3 regions of the Streptomyces sp. NPDC098781 genome follow, and region 2 is predicted to be linked to each of the others. Evidence: predicted binding sites of a transcription regulator. Region 2 holds the regulator's gene; each other region holds the start of a gene.
What was found. The regulator HrcA, encoded in region 2, represses chaperone genes, less so after heat shock. The targets are predictions, from matches to a motif close to TTNGCACTCNGNNNNNCNGAGTGCNAA.
Positions count from the first base shown of each region.

Region 1: groL (chaperonin GroEL) is a predicted target of HrcA. The motif match lies at 3,306-3,332, and genes of this name have one in related genera.
Region 3: groES (co-chaperone GroES) is a predicted target of HrcA. The motif match lies at 3,161-3,187, and genes of this name have one in related genera.

Region 1 covers NZ_JBIWAK010000010.1:266,820-272,795, reverse strand. Annotated here, with positions in the region: gene ACIQWG_RS34780 (glucosyl-3-phosphoglycerate synthase) at 1-602, opposite strand, end outside; SAM riboswitch class I at 734-915, shown strand; gene thrC (threonine synthase) at 934-2,220, shown strand; gene ACIQWG_RS34770 (MoaD/ThiS family protein) at 2,217-2,492, shown strand; gene ACIQWG_RS34765 (cold-shock protein) at 2,935-3,141, shown strand; gene groL (chaperonin GroEL) at 3,495-5,117, shown strand; gene ACIQWG_RS34755 (NADH:flavin oxidoreductase) at 5,438-5,976, shown strand, end outside.
Region 2 covers NZ_JBIWAK010000002.1:1,052,279-1,058,254, forward strand. Annotated here, with positions in the region: gene ACIQWG_RS10810 (16S rRNA (uracil(1498)-N(3))-methyltransferase) at 1-463, opposite strand, end outside; gene ACIQWG_RS10815 (nitronate monooxygenase) at 460-1,545, opposite strand; gene dnaJ (molecular chaperone DnaJ) at 1,737-2,876, opposite strand; gene hrcA (heat-inducible transcriptional repressor HrcA) at 2,877-3,893, opposite strand; gene ACIQWG_RS10830 (MBL fold metallo-hydrolase) at 4,058-4,801, shown strand; gene ACIQWG_RS10835 (DUF3097 domain-containing protein) at 4,833-5,648, shown strand; gene ACIQWG_RS10840 (Uma2 family endonuclease) at 5,626-5,976, opposite strand, start outside.
Region 3 covers NZ_JBIWAK010000006.1:283,297-289,272, reverse strand. Annotated here, with positions in the region: gene ACIQWG_RS25630 (methyltransferase domain-containing protein) at 1-575, opposite strand, end outside; gene ACIQWG_RS25625 (polysaccharide deacetylase family protein) at 1,172-2,188, shown strand; gene ACIQWG_RS25620 (polysaccharide deacetylase family protein) at 2,185-2,991, shown strand; gene groES (co-chaperone GroES) at 3,334-3,642, shown strand; gene groL (chaperonin GroEL) at 3,761-5,386, shown strand; gene ACIQWG_RS25605 (ester cyclase) at 5,465-5,976, opposite strand, start outside.

The DNA.
Region 1 (5,976 bases), on a different contig from region 2:
GCCGCGTACTCGCCGCCGAGCGGCTGGACGAACCCGGCCAGCTGCGGCCAGTGCATGTTCAGCAGCGGGCGGGCCATCAGCTCGGTCACCCGGCCGCCCTGTCCGGCCGCGGTGCCGAGCGGGCGGTCGTACATCGCCTTGACCAGGTCCACTCCGGGGTCGGTGAGCAGCGGGCCGACGATGCCGGAGACGAAGTCGGAGGAGAAGTCCTTCAGGTCGGCGTCGATGAAGCAGACGATGTCCCCGCTCGTGACGAGCAGGGAGCGCCAGAGCACCTCGCCCTTGCCGGGCACGGCCGGGACGCGCGGCAGGATCTCGTCCCGGTGCACCACCCGCGCGCCGGCCGCGGCGGCCACCTGGGAGGTGCGGTCGGTGGAGCCGGAGTCGACCACGACGATCTCGTCGACCAGCGGAACCTGCCGCATCAGGTCATGGGTGATGATCGCGACGATGTCGCCGACCGTCTCCTCCTCGTTGAGCGCGGGCAGCACGACGGACACCGACTGGCCGGTGCGCTGCTTTGCGGCCAGGATGTGGTGCAGGGGGCGGTCGGCAACGGACCAGGAGCGGCTGCTCAGCCAGCGCTCGACTTCTTCCAGCACGGTCGGCGGCTCCTCACGGTTGTCTCGCGTTACGGACGGCTCTCTCAACTGTCCTGGCGTTCGGTTACAGTCTTGAACAACGCGGATGACCATCGCATGTCCGAGGCCGTCCGTCGTCCACAACCGAATACCGCTCATCCAGAGGGGCAGAGGGATACGGCCCGATGAAGCCCCGGCAACCCTCCAGCCGGTCTCGTAGACCAGCGTCGATCGTCATTGCCGATCGATACCGCTGATCGTCTCCGCGAGGCTCCCGGCTAGGGAAGGTGCCAAATCCGTCTCACGGCGAGATGCGTCGTGAGGAAGATGAGGAGAAAGGGCCTCGCCTCACATGGCTGTGCAGACTGTTGCAAGCACCACCGACTCCACCGTAGACCTCGGTCCCGCCGCCGCGCTGTCGTGCCGCGAGTGCGGCCACCGGGTGTCTCTGGGCCCGGTCTTCGCGTGCGAGGAGTGTTTCGGCCCGCTGGAGATCGCGTACGACTTCTCGGCCTACGACACCGAGGAGCTCCGCAAGCGGATCGAGGCGGGTCCCGCGAACATCTGGCGCTACGCGCCGCTCCTGCCCGTCCCGGCGGACGTGGCCACGAAGCCGAACATCAACCCCGGCTGGACCAAGCTCGTCCAGGCCGACCACCTGGCGAACGAGCTCGGCGTCGACGTCGGCAAGCTGTTCGTCAAGGACGACTCCGGCAACCCGACGCACTCCTTCAAGGACCGCGTCGTCGCCCAGGCCCTGGAGGCCGCGCGCGCCTTCGGCTTCACCACCCTGTCCTGCTCCTCGACCGGCAACCTGGCCGGCGCCGTCGGCGCCGCCGCCGCCCGGGCCGGCTTCCGCTCCTGCGTGTTCATCCCGCACGACCTGGAGCAGGGCAAGGTCGTCATGGCCGCGATCTACGGCGGCGAGCTCGTCGGCATCGAGGGCAACTACGACGACGTGAACCGATTCTGCTCCGAGCTGATCGGCGACCCGGCCGGCGAGGGCTGGGGCTTCGTCAACGTCAACCTGCGGCCCTACTACGCCGAGGGCTCCAAGACGTTGGCGTACGAGATCTGCGAGCAGCTCGGCTGGCAGCTCCCCGACCAGCTGGTCGTCCCGATCGCGTCCGGCTCCCAGCTCACCAAGATCGACAAGGGGCTCCAGGAGCTGATCAAGCTCGGGCTCGTCGAGGACAAGCCGTACAAGATCTTCGGTGCGCAGGCCGAGGGCTGCTCGCCGGTGTCCACGGCCTTCAAGGCGGGCCACGACGTGGTCCGCCCGCAGAAGCCGAACACCATCGCCAAGTCCCTCGCGATCGGCAACCCGGCCGACGGTCCGTACGTCCTCGATATCGCGCGGCGCACGGGTGGTTCCGTGGAGGACGTCACCGACGAGCAGGTCGTGGACGCGATCAAGCTCCTCGCCAGGACCGAGGGCATCTTCGCCGAGACGGCGGGCGGCGTCACGGTGGGCGTCACGAAGAAGCTCATCGAGAATGGCCTCCTCGACCCCACCAGGACCACCGTCGTCCTCAACACCGGCGACGGTCTGAAGACCCTCGACGCGGTGGCCGGCACCGGTCTGACCGCCACCATCCGCCCGAACCTGGACTCCTTCCGAGAGGCTGGCCTCGCATGAGCGTGACCGTTCGCATCCCCACCATCCTGCGCACCTACACCGGCGGCCAGGCCGAGGTCGCCGCCGAGGGCGGCAATCTGGGCGAGATCATCGCCGACCTGGAGAAGAACCACACCGGGATCGCCGCCCGCGTGCTGGACGACCAGGGGAAGCTGCGCCGGTTCGTCAATGTCTACGTCAATGACGACGACGTGCGTTTCGAGCAGGGGCTGGAGACCGCGACCCCGGACGGTGCCGGTGTCTCCATCATTCCGGCCGTCGCCGGAGGCTGACCGAATGACCGATCATTACCGTCGGTAACTCCGGTCACTAAGAGTTCACCGAATTGCCCCCTCCGTGAGAGAAGCGGAGGGGGCAATTCTGTGTGGTTGAGCGAGGTACAGTTGGGGAACGTGCCGCCGATCTCCGAGTCGGCCGGCTTTGATTTCTGCCGCAAGCCCGACAAGAAGTAGCCAAAGTGTGCGGGTTTTATGCGGCTTTTGTTCCGTTTGCCGGGCCCGACTTGACCTGAAGTCAGCGGAATTGTCCCCACATTCCCGACCGGTCGTGCCCGGATTTCTCGTCCGATTGACCTGTTGCAGACGGCAGTTGGGCAGATACATTCAGCCGCGGTCGACGCGTTCCGGCGCACGCCCCCGACCGATGGGGGGTGAGGTCTGACCCGGATCCGCGAAGTGTGGATCTGTGCAAGGGCCAGTAATAGGGGAGTTAGGCATGGCTCAGGGCACCGTCAAGTGGTTCAACGCGGAGAAGGGGTACGGCTTCATCGCGGTCGACGGTGGTGCGGATGTTTTCGTCCACTACAGCGCGATCCAGATGGACGGGTACCGCACCCTGGAAGAGGGCCAGCGGGTCGATTTCGAGATCTCGCAGGGTCAGAAGGGGCCGCAGGCGGACATGGTCCGGCTGGCGGCCGGCTGAAGCACGCGTCGACTTAAAGCAGCGACGTTCTTCTTCGAAGGGCCCGCACCTCCTCGGGGTGCGGGTCCTTCGTCGTGCCGTTCACCATGCCCTTCGTGGCGTCCGGACCCCGTTCTCCCCCTGTTCGCGCGCGGCGGAGCGCCTCGCCCGATCCCCGAGAGCCGCTTGCACTCGCCTACCCCGAGTGCTAATCATTGCGTTAGCACTCTGAAGGTGAGAGTGACAAAGAAGGACCGGGTCGGTGAGGCCCGCAGGCCGGGTGGGGCAAGGAACCACGAGGCAGGCGAGCCGTCCGTCGCGGGCGCGGGCGCGGTCCGAAGGAATCACCCCCAGTCCTGGAGGGACCACTTCACATGGCCAAGATCATCGCGTTCGACGAGGAGGCGCGGCGCGGCCTCGAGCGCGGCATGAACCAGCTCGCGGACGCCGTGAAGGTGACGCTCGGCCCCAAGGGCCGCAACGTCGTCCTCGAGAAGAAGTGGGGCGCCCCCACGATCACCAACGATGGTGTCTCCATCGCCAAGGAGATCGAGCTCGAGGACCCGTACGAGAAGATCGGCGCCGAGCTGGTCAAGGAAGTCGCCAAGAAGACGGACGACGTCGCCGGTGACGGTACGACCACGGCGACCGTTCTCGCCCAGGCCCTCGTCAAGGAAGGCCTGCGCAACGTAGCCGCCGGCGCCAACCCGATGGCCCTCAAGCGCGGCATCGAGCGTGCCGTCGAGGCCGTCTCCGCCGCCCTGCTGGAGCAGGCGAAGGACGTCGAGACCAAGGAGCAGATCGCTTCCACGGCCTCCATCTCCGCCGCCGACACGCAGATCGGCGAGCTCATCGCCGAGGCGATGGACAAGGTCGGCAAGGAAGGCGTCATCACCGTCGAGGAGTCCCAGACCTTCGGTCTGGAGCTGGAGCTCACCGAGGGTATGCGCTTCGACAAGGGCTACATCTCGGCGTACTTCGCCACCGACATGGAGCGTATGGAGGCGTCGCTCGACGACCCGTACATCCTGATCGCCAACTCCAAGATCGGCTCCGTCAAGGACCTGCTCCCGCTCCTGGAGAAGGTCATGCAGTCGGGCAAGCCGCTGCTGATCATCGCCGAGGACGTCGAGGGCGAGGCCCTGTCGACCCTGGTCGTCAACAAGATCCGCGGCACCTTCAAGTCCGTCGCCGTCAAGGCCCCGGGCTTCGGTGACCGCCGCAAGGCGATGCTGAACGACATCGCCATCCTCACCGGTGGCGAGGTCATCTCCGAGGAGGTCGGTCTCAAGCTCGAGAACACCTCCCTGGACCTCCTGGGCAAGGCCCGCAAGGTCGTCATCACCAAGGACGAGACCACCATCGTCGACGGTGCCGGCTCCTCCGAGCAGGTCGCGGGCCGGGTCAACCAGATCCGCGCCGAGATCGAGAACAGCGACTCGGACTACGACCGCGAGAAGCTCCAGGAGCGCCTGGCGAAGCTCGCCGGTGGCGTCGCCGTCATCAAGGCCGGTGCCGCGACCGAGGTCGAGCTCAAGGAGCGCAAGCACCGCATCGAGGACGCCGTGCGCAACGCCAAGGCGGCCGTCGAGGAGGGCATCGTCGCCGGTGGTGGCGTGGCTCTGCTCCAGGCTTCCCAGGTGTTCGAGAAGCTGGAGCTCGAAGGTGACGAGGCGACCGGCGCCAACGCCGTGAAGCTCGCGCTGGAGGCCCCGCTCAAGCAGATCGCCGTCAACGGTGGTCTCGAGGGTGGCGTCGTCGTCGAGAAGGTGCGCAACCTCACGGTCGGCCACGGCCTCAACGCCGCGACCGGCGAGTACGTCGACATGATCGCCGAGGGCATCATCGACCCGGCGAAGGTGACGCGTTCCGCGCTCCAGAACGCCGCGTCGATCGCCGCGCTGTTCCTCACCACCGAGGCCGTCATCGCCGACAAGCCGGAGAAGGCCGCCGCGCCTGCCGGTGGCGGTATGCCGGGCGGTGACATGGACTTCTGATCTCCCAGGGGCTTCGGCTCCGGTTGATCAACGTCCTTACCGAGGGCGGTACTTCCTGTTGCGACATTCGCGACAGGGGGTACCGCCCTCGGTGCGTTCGGCGGGTGCGGGCCGGTGGGGGCCGGTCGCGCAGTTCCCCGCGCCCCTTGAGGGACGTGCAGCGGGCGTACGTCCAGGGGCGCGGGGAACTGCGCGAGCAACCAAGGGAACCCCTTCCTCGGGAATGTGCGGCCTCGTGCGACCGGTTGCTTAAGGTGGTGCAACAATGCGCGTGCACATACTGACCGGTTTTACCGACTCGCTTCCAAGGAGCCCCCCACGTGACCGTCACCCAGCCCACCGCCTCCCGCGCGGCCCAGATCCTCTCCCGGCCGACCGTGATCAACGGCCTCACCGTCCCGAACCGCATCGTGATGGCGCCGATGACCCGGATGTTCTCGCCGGGCGGCGTCCCCGGTGAGGACGTGCTGTCGTACTACTCCCGTCGCGCCGCCGCGGGCGTCGGTCTGATCGTCACCGAGGGGACGTACGTCGGTCATGACTCCGCCGGGCAGAGCGACCGGGTGCCGCGGTTCCACGGGGAGGAGCAGCTGGCCGGGTGGGCGAAGGTCGCCGACGCCGTGCACGCGGCGGGCGGGACGATCGTGCCGCAGCTGTGGCACATCGGCATGGTGCGCAAGCAGGGCCAGCCGCCGTTCGCCGACGCCCCGGCCGTCGGTCCTTCCGGGCTGCGGATCGGTGCCGACGAGGCCACCGGCCGGGCGATGACCCAGCGCGACCTGGACGACGTGATCGGCGCCTTCGCCGAGGCCGCCGCGGACGCCGAGCGCATCGGGTTCGACGGTGTCGAGATCCACGG
Region 2 (5,976 bases):
CCATGACCTCGGGGAAGCGCACCCGGCGCGACTGCTTGCCGGCCTCGCGGGCGGTGGACCGCCACTTGCCGAGGGCCTTGGCGCCCCGCTCGCCCTTCCACTGGGTGACGCACCGGGCGGCCGCCCACGGCACGATCGCGTCGACGCCGGTCTCGGTCATGGTCTCGACGGCCAGCTCACCGCGGTCGCCCTTGGGCAGGGCCTGGACGACGGTGATCCGGGGCAGCTCCGGCGGCTCCTCGGCCACCGCGCCCAGGTCGACGACCAGCCGGTCCTTTCCCTCGGCCGCCTTGACTACCCCCTCGGCCCAGCGCCCCCGTCCGTCGGTGAGGACGACCTCCTCGCCGGCCCGCAGCCGCTTCACCGAGACCGCGTGCCGTCCCTCGGGCCCGTCGAGCACGTACTCACCGCCGGACAGCGCGGTCCGCTCCAACGACTCGACGACGAACACCGGCGCGGTCATCGTCCGGCACCGCCCTGCGGGAACACCGACAACGCTGTCGAGGCGGCGCCCAGTTCGGCCGCCAGGACCTCCACGAGCTGTCCGGCGGGCAGTTCGCGTGCCATGCGGTGCCCCTGTCCCGCCCACAGGGCCATGCCCTGCGGGTCGCCGGACCCGGCGGCCTTCTTGCGCAGCGGCGAGGTGAGGTGGTGGATCTCGGGGTAGGCGGCGGGGGCGTACGGCCCGTGCTCGCGCATGAAGCGGTTGACGAGGCCGCGCGCGGGACGCCCGGAGAAGGCGCGCGTCAGCTCGGTGCGGACGAACAGGGGGTTGGTCAGCGCCTGCTTGTGCAGGGCGTTGGCGCCGGACTCCGGGGTGGCGAGGAACGCGGTGCCGAGCTGTGCGGCGGCGGCACCGGCCGCGAGGGCGGCGGCGATCTGGCTACCGCGCATGATGCCGCCGGCGGCGACGAGCGGAAGGCTCACCGTCTCGCGGACCTGGGCGATGAGCGACAGCAGTCCGATGCCGGAGCCGTCGGTCTCGGGGTTGTCGCGGTGGGTGCCCTGGTGGCCGCCGGCCTCGACGCCCTGCACGATCACCGCGTCGGCGCCGGCCCGCTCCACGGCGAGGGCCTCGTCCGGGGTGGTCGCGGTGACCAGGGTGAGGGTGCCCGCACGGCGCAGGGACTCCAGTACGTCACCGCTGGGCACGCCGAAGTGGAAGGAGACGACGGGCACCGGGTTGTCGAGCAGCACGGCGAGCTTGGCGTCGTAGCCGTCGTCCCGTCCGCTGTCGCGGTCCCCCAGCTCGACCTCGTACCAGGCGGCCTCCCCGGCCAGCTGATGCGCGTAGACGTCCACCGCCGCGGGGTCGGCGTACTCGGGCTGCGGCATGAACAGGTTCACGCCGAAGGGCCGCTGGGTCAGCCCCCGCAACTGCTTGATCTCCTGGTACATCCCGTCGGCGGTTTTGTACCCGGCGGCGAGAAACCCCAGCCCCCCGGCCTCGGACACGGCGGCGGCGAGCTGCGGCACGGAGACGCCGCCCGCCATGGGGGCCTGCACGATCGGACGCGGGAAGAGATCGGTCAGTGCGGAGGACATGACCGCATGTTGTCACGTCCTCCGAACAAGTCCGAATCCGGTGCGCCGCTTGGCACAGGCCGCCACAGCCCGAGGACTCAGCGACCGTTGAAGGCGTCCTTCAACCGCGAGAACAACCCCTGCTGCCCAGGCCGACTGTGCCCACCCGGGGGCCGACCCCCGGACCCCCAGCGGCCGGCCCACAGCTCACGTCAGCGACCGTTGAAGGCGTCCTTCAACCGCGAGAACAACCCCTGCTGCCCAGGCTGGAACTGTCCCGTAGGTCGCTCCTCGCCCCGCAGCTTGGCCAGCTCGCGCAGCAGGCGCTCCTGTTCCGGGTCCAGCTTGGTCGGGGTCTGGACCTCGACGTGCACGATGAGGTCGCCGCGTCCGCCGCCGCGCAGATGCGTCACACCGCGACCGTGCAGCGGGATCGACTGGCCGGACTGGGTGCCGGGCCGGATGTCGACCTCCTCCATGCCGTCCAGCGTCTCCAGCGGCACCTTCGTGCCGAGGGACGCCGCGGTCATCGGGATCGTCACCGTGCAGTGCAGGTCGTCGCCGCGCCGCTGGAAGGTCGAGTGCGGCAGCTCGTGGATCTCGACGTAGAGGTCACCGGCGGGACCGCCACCGGGCCCGACCTCGCCCTCGCCGGCGAGCTGGATCCGGGTGCCGTTGTCGACACCGGCCGGGATCTTCACCGTGAGCGTCCGGCGGGACCGGACACGGCCGTCGCCCGCGCACTCGGGGCACGGGGTCGGGACGACGGTGCCGAAGCCCTGGCACTGCGGGCAGGGCCGGGACGTCATGACCTGGCCCAGGAAGGACCGGGTCACCTGCGACACCTCACCGCGGCCGCGGCACATGTCACACGTCTGGGCGGAGGTGCCGGGCGCGGCACCTTCACCGTTACAGGTGTTGCAGACGACGGCCGTGTCGACCTGGATGTCCTTCGTGGTGCCGAAGGCGGCCTCGTCGAGCTCGACCTCCAGCCGGATCATCGCGTCCTGGCCGCGCCGGGTGCGCGAGCGCGGACCGCGCTGGGACGCCGTACCGAAGAACGCGTCCATGATGTCCGAGAAGTTGCCGAAGCCACCCGCGCCGAAGCCGCCCGCGCCACCGGCGCCGCCCGCCTGGGACAGCGGGTCGCCGCCGAGGTCGTAGACCTGCTTCTTCTGCGGGTCCGACAGCACCTCGTAAGCGGCGTTGATCTCCTTGAACCGCTCCTGGGTCTTCGGGTCCGGGTTGACGTCCGGGTGCAGCTCGCGGGCGAGCCGCCGGAAGGCCTTCTTGATCTCTTCCTGCGACGCGTCGCGACGCACGCCGAGCACGGCGTAGTAGTCCGTGGCCACTTACGACTCCGCCAGGATCTGTCCGACGTAACGTGCCACTGCGCGTACCGCTCCCATCGTTCCCGGGTAATCCATGCGGGTCGGTCCGACCACGCCGAGCTTGGCGACTGCCTCGCCGCCCGAACCGTAGCCCACCGACACGACGGACGTGGAGTTGAGTCCCTCGTAGGCGTTCTCGTGCCCGATGCGCACGGTCATGCCCGAATCCCCGGCCTCGCCAAGCAACTTGAGGAGCACGACCTGCTCCTCCAGTGCCTCGAGCACCGGCCGGATGGTGAGGGGGAAGTCATGTCCGAAGCGGGTGAGATTGGCGGTGCCGCCGATCATCAGCCGCTCCTCGTTCTCCTCGACGAGCGTCTCCAGGAGGGTGGAGAGCACGGTCGAGACGGTGCCCCGGTCCTCGATGTCGAAGGCCTCGGGGAGATCCTCGACGAGCCGGGGCACATCGGTGAAGCGCCGGCTCGCGATCTTGCTGTTCAGCCGCGCGCGAAGATCGGCGAGCGAACTCTCACCGAAGGGCGCCGGGCAGTCGATCATCCGCTGCTCGACCCGCCCGGTGTCCGTGATCAGGACGAGCATCAGGCGCGCGGGCGCGAGCGAGAGCAGCTCGACATGACGGACGGTGGACCGGGTCAGCGACGGGTACTGCACGACGGCGACCTGCCGGGTGAGCTGCGCGAGCAGCCGTACGGTCCGGGCCACCACGTCGTCCAGGTCGACCGCGCCGTCCAGGAAGTTCTGGATGGCGCGGCGCTCGGGCGGGGTCATCGGCTTGACGCCGGCGAGCTTGTCGACGAACAGCCGGTAGCCCTTGTCGGTCGGGATGCGCCCGGCACTGGTGTGCGGCTGGGCGATGAAGCCCTCGTCCTCCAGGGCCGCCATGTCGTTGCGCACGGTGGCCGGGGAGACGCCGAGGTTATGCCGCTCGGTCAGGGCCTTCGACCCGACCGGCTCCTCGGTCCCGACATAGTCCTGGACGATGGCGCGCAGCACCTGGAGCCTGCGTTCACTCAGCATGTCGCGCGCACCTCCAGAAGTCGGTTCCCTTGGCACCTTTCCTGGCACTCTGTCCGTCCGAGTGCCAGCTGTCCCCGGCCAGTGTACGGCGGTGGGGTACGCCCCGGGCAAGGCCGGGCCAGGTCCGCCGTGCTCGGCGGGGGCCTCTTGGCTAGCGTCGCCGTATGACGGTGACTTGGGAAGAGCTGGGGTGGGAGCGGCTGGCTTCGGGGGTCGGCCGGTGTCGGCTTCCGGTCTGGGACTGCACGGCCGGGCTGGTCGTCGGGGAGGGCACGGCCTTGCTCGTGGACGCCGGGTCGTCGCTGGCGGAGGGCGCGCGGTTGCGTACGCAGGCGCAGTGGCTCGCGGGTCACCGTGTGACTCATCTCGCGCTGACCCATCCTCATTTCGATCATGTCTTCGGGGCGGCGGCGTTCGCGGGCACCGAGGTGTACGGCCCGGTGGGCATGGAGACGGTCCTCGACGGACGGCACGCGCGCGCGGAGCTGCGTGACGACGCGGTCCGCAACGGCCTGGACATGGCGGCGGCGGAGGAGTCCGTGGACGCGCTGATCCGCCCGCACCACCAGGTGAGCGGCGAGTGGACCCTCGACCTGGGCGGCGGCCGCCAGGTGCTGCTGGCGAACGTGGGCCCCGCCCACACGGCCCACGACCTGGCCGTGCTGGTGCCGGGCGAGGTGGCCGGTGACCGGGAGGTGGTCTTCTGCGGCGATCTGGTGGAGGAGTCCGGCGAACCCCAGGCCGGCTCCGACGCCGTACCGTCCCACTGGCCGGCCGCCCTGGACCGTCTGCTGGCCCTGGGCGGCGAGGACGCGCTGTACGTGCCCGGTCACGGAGCGGTGGTGGACGCGGGGTTCGTACGACGGCAGCGGGACGAGCTCGCGTCGAGATTCGGCGTGTCGCGGTGAAGGTCGGGCGGCTTCTCCTATCGTCACTCGAATGCGCCAGTACTCCCCGGACCTGACCCCGCCCTGGAAGAAGCCCAAGCCCGTCCCCGAGGTACCGGCGGAGCCCGGCCTGGTGGTCGAGGAGCCCGGCACCGGTTTCTGCGGCGCGGTGATCCGCTGCGAGGCGGGCACGGTGACCCTGGAGGACCGCTTCGGCAAGCACCGGGTGTTCCCATTGGAGCCGCGGGGGTTCCTGCTGGAGGGCAAGGTCGTGACCCTCGTACGGCCGTCGGGGGCGGCTCCGGCACGCCCCACCCGCACCGCGTCGGGTTCCGTCGCCGTCCCCGGCGCTCGCGCCCGGGTGGCCCGCGCGGGCCGTATCTATGTCGAGGGCCGGCACGACGCCGAGCTGGTCGAGAAGGTGTGGGGCGACGACCTGCGCATCGAGGGCGTGGTGGTGGAGTACCTGGAGGGCGTCGACGACCTGCCGTCGATCGTGGCCGAGTTCGCACCGGGTCCGGACGCAAGGCTGGGTGTCCTGGTCGACCACCTGGTGCCGGGCACGAAGGAGTGGCGTATCGCGCAGTCGGTGACGAGCGAGCACGCGCTGGTCGTGGGCCACCCGTACATCGACATCTGGGAGGCGGTGAAGCCGGCGTCACTGGGCATCGCGGGGTGGCCGCGCGTCCCGCACGGGCAGGACTGGAAGACCGGGGTGTGCCGGGCGCTGGGGTGGCCGTCGGACAACACCGGGGCGGTATGGCAGGCGATTCTGGGGCGGGTGGGGTCTTACAAAGACCTGGAGCCGGAGTTGTTGGGGCGGGTGGAGGAGTTGATCGACTTCGTCACGGCAGCCGGTGACGCCTGACCCCGGTGAGGATTCCGAACTCGCTCGTGTCCAGCTCCACACCGATCACTTCGAGCGGCACGGGGTCACCGAACTTCGTAATCCACTGCCCGCGATAGTCGGCTTGATCTCCATCGCCGATGGGGTCGGTGAGCAGAACACAGTGCGCCATGATCGGGTCGATGATCAGGTAGGCGGGAATCCTGCCGGCCGCGTAGATGGAACGCTTGAGCCCGTAGTCCCGGTCGACGCTCGTCTTCGAAACCACCTCGACCACCAAGGTGACCAGCTGGGACGGCACGAGGTTGCCCGAGGCTGGGGCCACACCGCGTTCCAGCACCACGAGGTC
Region 3 (5,976 bases), on a different contig from region 2:
GCCTCGGGGTCGAAGATCCGACCCCGGCCGCCGCGTCGGGCGGGGTCGACGAAGACGGCGTCGTAGCCACTCGTGTCCACCTCGGTGACGTCGGCCTCCCGCACCTCGACGAGGTCGTCGAGCCCGAGGCTCGCCACATTCGCCCGCGCCACCTCCGCCGTCAACGGATCCCGGTCCACCGCCAGCACCCGGATCCCGGCCCGCGCCAGTGCGATCGCGTCGCCCCCGATCCCGCAGCACAGGTCCGCGACGGACCGCACCCCTGCCGCGCGGAAGCACTCGGCCCGGTACGCCGCGACACTCGCCCGCGTCGACTGCTCCACCCCGTTCGGCGTGAAGAACATCCGCCCCGCGTCCGCCGCCCCGAACTTCGCCACCGCCCGCTGCCGCAACCGCGCCTGCCCGAGCGCCGCCGACACCAGCTCGACGGGGTGCTCGCGGCGCAGCCGGGTGGCGACGGCGAGCTCGTCGGCGGGGTCGGTGTCACGGACGACGTCGAGGAGGGCGCGGCCCTCGGGGGCGAGGAGGGCGGAGAAGGCGGCGAGATGGTCGTTCACCGAGTCATTGTCGGCCAGCCGGGGGACTGACCGCTCACTGCGGGGCGGCGGCGGGCCTTTGGCCGGCCTTGGGCGGTGGGTGACGGACCCTCGGGTGTCTTGGGCCGGGGTGGGGTGCTGGTGGTCTTGGGCTGGGCTGGGCGGGGAGGTGGGCGTTGGTGTCGGGTCGGGCGGGGTGCCGTTCGTCGGCTTCGGGCCACGTGGGCGTCGCGCCTGCTACCGCGTGGGGCGCGCCGCGCGGTCACTCGTCTCAGGTCAAGCGGGGGCTGCTGCTCGCCGGCTCCGGGCCGAGTGGCGTACGGCCCGTTCCCCCCGGGGGCCACGCCGCGCGGCCGCTTGTCTCGGGCCAAGCGGGGTGCGGCCCGCGCCCGTTCGCCCGCGCGATGAACCGCGAGTTCGCCAGGCCAGGCGGAGTGCGCCCGCCGACTTCGGACGACACCGAGCCCCGCCCAGTCACCCACAGCCCTGGCCGCGTACCCCGCACGCTCCTCGCCCCCTCAGACCACCCCGCGCCCTACCCACCCCACCCCCCTATCGGCCACTCGGTGGATGGTCCCCCGCCCACGGCGGTGTCGGCGTCGGTTCGGGGTGGGAGCCTGCCAAGATCCGGCTCCATGCGACTAGTAGTACAAAATGACAAAAGCATCCGATATGGGGCATCCGGCAAGGCGCGCCGTCGGTGGACGACCCGCCGCGCCCGCCTCCACGGCGTCCTCGCGGTGCTGGCCGCCGGCGTGGTCGTCTCCGGCTGTGCGCAGCCCGGTGGAGTGGGAACCGGGAGCGGCACCGGGGCCGGTGGTGGGTCACAGGCCGCGGGGCCCACCGCGAGCCGGCCGCCGCTCAAGGCACCGCCCCCGGCGACCACTCCGGACCCGCAGGCCAAGAAGGCCCAGTCGGCGCAGGAGGCCCGGACCGCCCGGATCGCGGCCGCCCGGCGGTGGCGTCTGGACAGCGTGCCGCTCACGGCGCCGCCGCCCCCCGTGAATAAGCCCGAGATCACCACCCGCGACGGCTTCGAGGTCGACGGCCACGACGAACTCGGTCTCCCGCCCGTCTTCACGACCGTCCCGACCAAGCAGCGGGTCGTCTTCCTCACCATCGACGACGGTGCCGAGAAGGACCCGACGTTCCTGCGGATGATGAACGACCTCCAGGTGCCGTACACCGCCTTCCTCAGCAACTACCTGATCAAGGAGGACTACGGCTACTTCAGGCGGATGCAGCGCGACGGCGTCGTCCTGAACAACCACACCCTCCACCACCCCTACCTCCCGGCCCTCTCCTACCGCCGCCAGCAGCACGAGATCTGCGGCATGCAGGAGGTCATCGAGGAGCGCTACGGCAAGCGCCCACTGCTCTTCCGCCCGCCCTACGGCAACTACGACCGGGACAGCCTGCGGGCCGCCAAGTCCTGCGGCATCGAGTACGTCCCGCTGTGGAACGAGGAGGTCTTCGTCGACCACTGGGAGTACCGCGAGTGGGACCGGAAGATCCGACCGGGTGACATCGTGCTCAGTCACTTCCGGGGCCGGGAGGACTGGAAGGGCACAATGCCCGACATGATCCGCCGGTTCCTGAACAAGGTGACGGCCGAGGGGTACGCGGTGGCCCGGCTGGAGGACTACCTGTGAGGTCGGCGCCGGGGGCGCGGGCACTCGCGGCGGCGCTCCTGGCGTACGCCCTCCTCGCCGGCTGTGCGACCGGTTCGGCCGACCCGCGCGAGCAAACGGCACGGTCGGCCAAGAACCCGACGCGCACGGCACAGCCGTACCGCCACTGGGGCCTGACCGCCCCGCTGCCCGCACCCCCGGCCCCGCCCGCCCGCAGACAGGTGCGGTCGGGCGGCGACCCGCTGCCCGTCGTGCAGCGCGTCCCCACCCGTCACCAGGTCGTCTTCCTCACCTACGACGACGGCGCCGAGAAGGACCCCCGGTTCATCGACCTGGTCCGGGAACTGCGGCTGCCCGTCAGCATGTTCCTCACGGACAGCGTGGTCGGCCCGGGCTACGGCCACTTCGCGCGCCTGCGCTCGGTCGGCGCGTCGATCCAGAACCACACCCTCGACCACGCCGCCCTGCGCGGACTGCCGTACGCCGGCCAGCGCGCGGAGATCTGCGGCCAGCAGAACAAGCTCGGGTCCCGCTTCGGCATCCGCCCCCGCCTCTTCCGCCCGCCCTACGGCACGTACGACGACACCACGCTCCGCGCGGCGGCCGACTGCGGTGTGACGGCGGTCGTGCTGTGGCGGGCCGCGGTGGAGGGCGACGGCGAACTGACGTACGCGAAGGGCGCCGCCCGGCTGCTCCCCGGCGACATCGTGTCCATCCCATCGGGTGAGCCGGCGGGGCTGAGTCTGAGGGAACGCACGACGAGGCTGCTGCGGGAGATCCAGGAGCGAGGACTGACGGTGGGCCGCTTGGAGGACTACATCTGACGGAACTTTCCGTGCCGGCCCAGGCAATCTCAGCCCGTCCGGCGTTTGAGGACGAGGCCGTTCAGGCCGAGGGCGGGGGTCTGGGGGCGGCAGGGCCCCAGTGCGGCCACGGCAACACCGGTCACCGGAAGCACCGGTCACCCGTTCGCGGCACAGCCGGCGCAGCGAATTAGCAGTCCGCTTGACCGAGTGCTAATCACGGTCATAGTCTCGGGTCTGGCACTCCCCACTGGAGAGTGCCAACTACGCGACGGGCAGGTCCGGCACCCGCGACGACGGATCCACCTGGTCGCCACCTCAGACAGTTAACCCCGTGAGATCTCCGAAGGGGGAGGTCGGATCGTGACGACCACCAGCTCCAAGGTTGCCATCAAGCCGCTCGAGGACCGCATTGTGGTCCAGCCGCTCGACGCCGAGCAGACCACCGCCTCTGGCCTGGTCATCCCGGACACCGCCAAGGAGAAGCCCCAGGAGGGCGTCATCCTGGCCGTGGGCCCGGGTCGCTTCGAGAACGGCGAGCGCCTTCCGCTCGACGTGAAGGTCGGCGACATCGTGCTGTACAGCAAGTACGGCGGCACCGAGGTGAAGTACAACGGCGAGGAGTACCTCGTCCTCTCGTCCCGCGACGTGCTCGCGGTCATCGAGAAGTAAGACACCTCAAGCATTTTGCTTCCAGCTGCGCCCCTGGCCCCCGCGACCACATAAGAAGCCGGGCGCCCGGGGCGCAGTGTCTTTTTAACCCACAGATTTCGAGAGGGCTCCCGCTGTCATGGCGAAGATCCTGAAGTTCGACGAGGACGCCCGTCGCGCCCTCGAGCGCGGCGTCAACAAGCTGGCCGACACGGTCAAGGTGACGATCGGCCCCAAGGGCCGCAACGTCGTCATCGACAAGAAGTTCGGCGCGCCCACCATCACCAACGACGGTGTCACGATCGCCCGTGAGGTCGAGGTCGAGGACCCGTACGAGAACCTCGGTGCCCAGCTGGTGAAGGAGGTGGCGACCAAGACCAACGACATCGCGGGTGACGGTACGACCACCGCCACCGTGCTGGCCCAGGCGCTGGTGCGCGAGGGCCTCAAGAACGTCGCCGCGGGTGCTTCCCCGGCGCTGCTGAAGAAGGGCATCGACGCGGCCGTGGCCGCGGTCTCCGAGGAGCTCCTCGCGACCGCCCGCCCGATCGACGAGAAGTCCGACATCGCCGCCGTCGCCGGTCTGTCCGCCCAGGACACCCAGGTCGGCGAGCTCATCGCCGAGGCGATGGACAAGGTCGGCAAGGACGGTGTCATCACCGTCGAGGAGTCCAACACCTTCGGTCTGGAGCTGGACTTCACCGAGGGCATGGCCTTCGACAAGGGCTACCTGTCGCCGTACTTCGTGACGGACCAGGAGCGCATGGAGGCGGTCCTGGAGGACCCCTACATCCTCATCAACCAGGGCAAGATCTCCTCCATCGCGGACCTGCTGCCGCTGCTGGAGAAGGTCATCCAGGCCGGTGCCTCCAAGCCGCTGCTGATCATCGCCGAGGACGTCGACGGCGAGGCCCTGTCGACCCTGGTCGTGAACAAGATCCGCGGCACCTTCAACGCGGTCGCCGTCAAGGCCCCCGGCTTCGGTGACCGCCGCAAGGCGATGCTCCAGGACATGGCGACCCTCACCGGCGCCACGGTCATCTCCGAGGAGGTCGGCCTCAAGCTCGACCAGGTCGGCCTGGAGGTGCTCGGTTCCGCTCGCCGGATCACCGTCACCAAGGACGACACCACGATCGTCGACGGCGCCGGCAAGTCCGAGGACGTCCACGGCCGCGTCGCCCAGATCAAGGCCGAGATCGAGAACACCGACTCCGACTGGGACCGCGAGAAGCTCCAGGAGCGCCTCGCGAAGCTGGCCGGCGGCGTGTGCGTGATCAAGGTCGGCGCCGCCACCGAGGTGGAGCTGAAGGAGAAGAAGCACCGTCTGGAGGACGCCATCTCCGCGACCCGCGCCGCGGTCGAGGAGGGCATCGTCTCCGGTGGTGGCTCCGCTCTGGTCCACGCCGTGAAGGTCCTCGAGGGCAACCTCGACAAGACCGGCGACGAGGCCACCGGTGTCGCGGTCGTCCGCAAGGCCGCCGTCGAGCCGCTGCGCTGGATCGCCGAGAACGCCGGCCTCGAGGGCTACGTCATCACCTCCAAGGTCGCCGAGCTCGACAAGGGCCAGGGCTTCAACGCCGCGACCGGCGAGTACGGCGACCTGGTCAAGGCCGGCGTCATCGACCCGGTCAAGGTCACCCGCTCCGCCCTGGAGAACGCCGCCTCCATCGCCTCCCTGCTTCTGACGACCGAGACCCTGGTCGTCGAGAAGAAGGAAGAGGAGGAGCCGGCGGCCGGTGGCCACGGCCACGGGCACGCCCACTGAGCCCAGTCGCTCGGACGCTCGTAGAAGGCCCCGGTCCCGCACCTGTGTGCGGGACCGGGGCCTTCCCCTTCGCGGGCTTCACCGACCGAGTACCCCCAGCTGCTCAAGCAGTCCCGCCCGGTCGTAGAGCCAGTGGCCCTCGCAGATCCGTCCGCCCCGGAACCGCTGCCAGGTCATGCCCCGCATGGTGACCGCCTGTCCGGTCGCCGGAATCCCGAGGAAGTCTCCCGTGTGCCGCGCGGCCCATGTCCACCGTGTGCACACCTGCTCGCCCTGAGCCAGCTGGTCGTCGATCCGGAACGTGAAGTCGAAGGCGGCCCGCCAGTCCGTGTACTGCTCCCGCAGCCCTTCGACGCCCTGCACCGGCTGCGGATACGACGGATCGTGATCCACGTAGTCCTCGGTGAGATGGTCGCCGATCCGCTCCGGCGCCATCATCCCCATCTGCTCGAAGAAGGCCCGCGCGGCGAGCATGTTCAGCTGCTCGTCCCGCACGACGTCGAGATCGGTGAACGTCGGCGTCTCGTCGCAGAGCGCGACCATCTCCTGGAAGATCCGGTCGGTCTCGGGAAGACTCGAATTGCGCATCG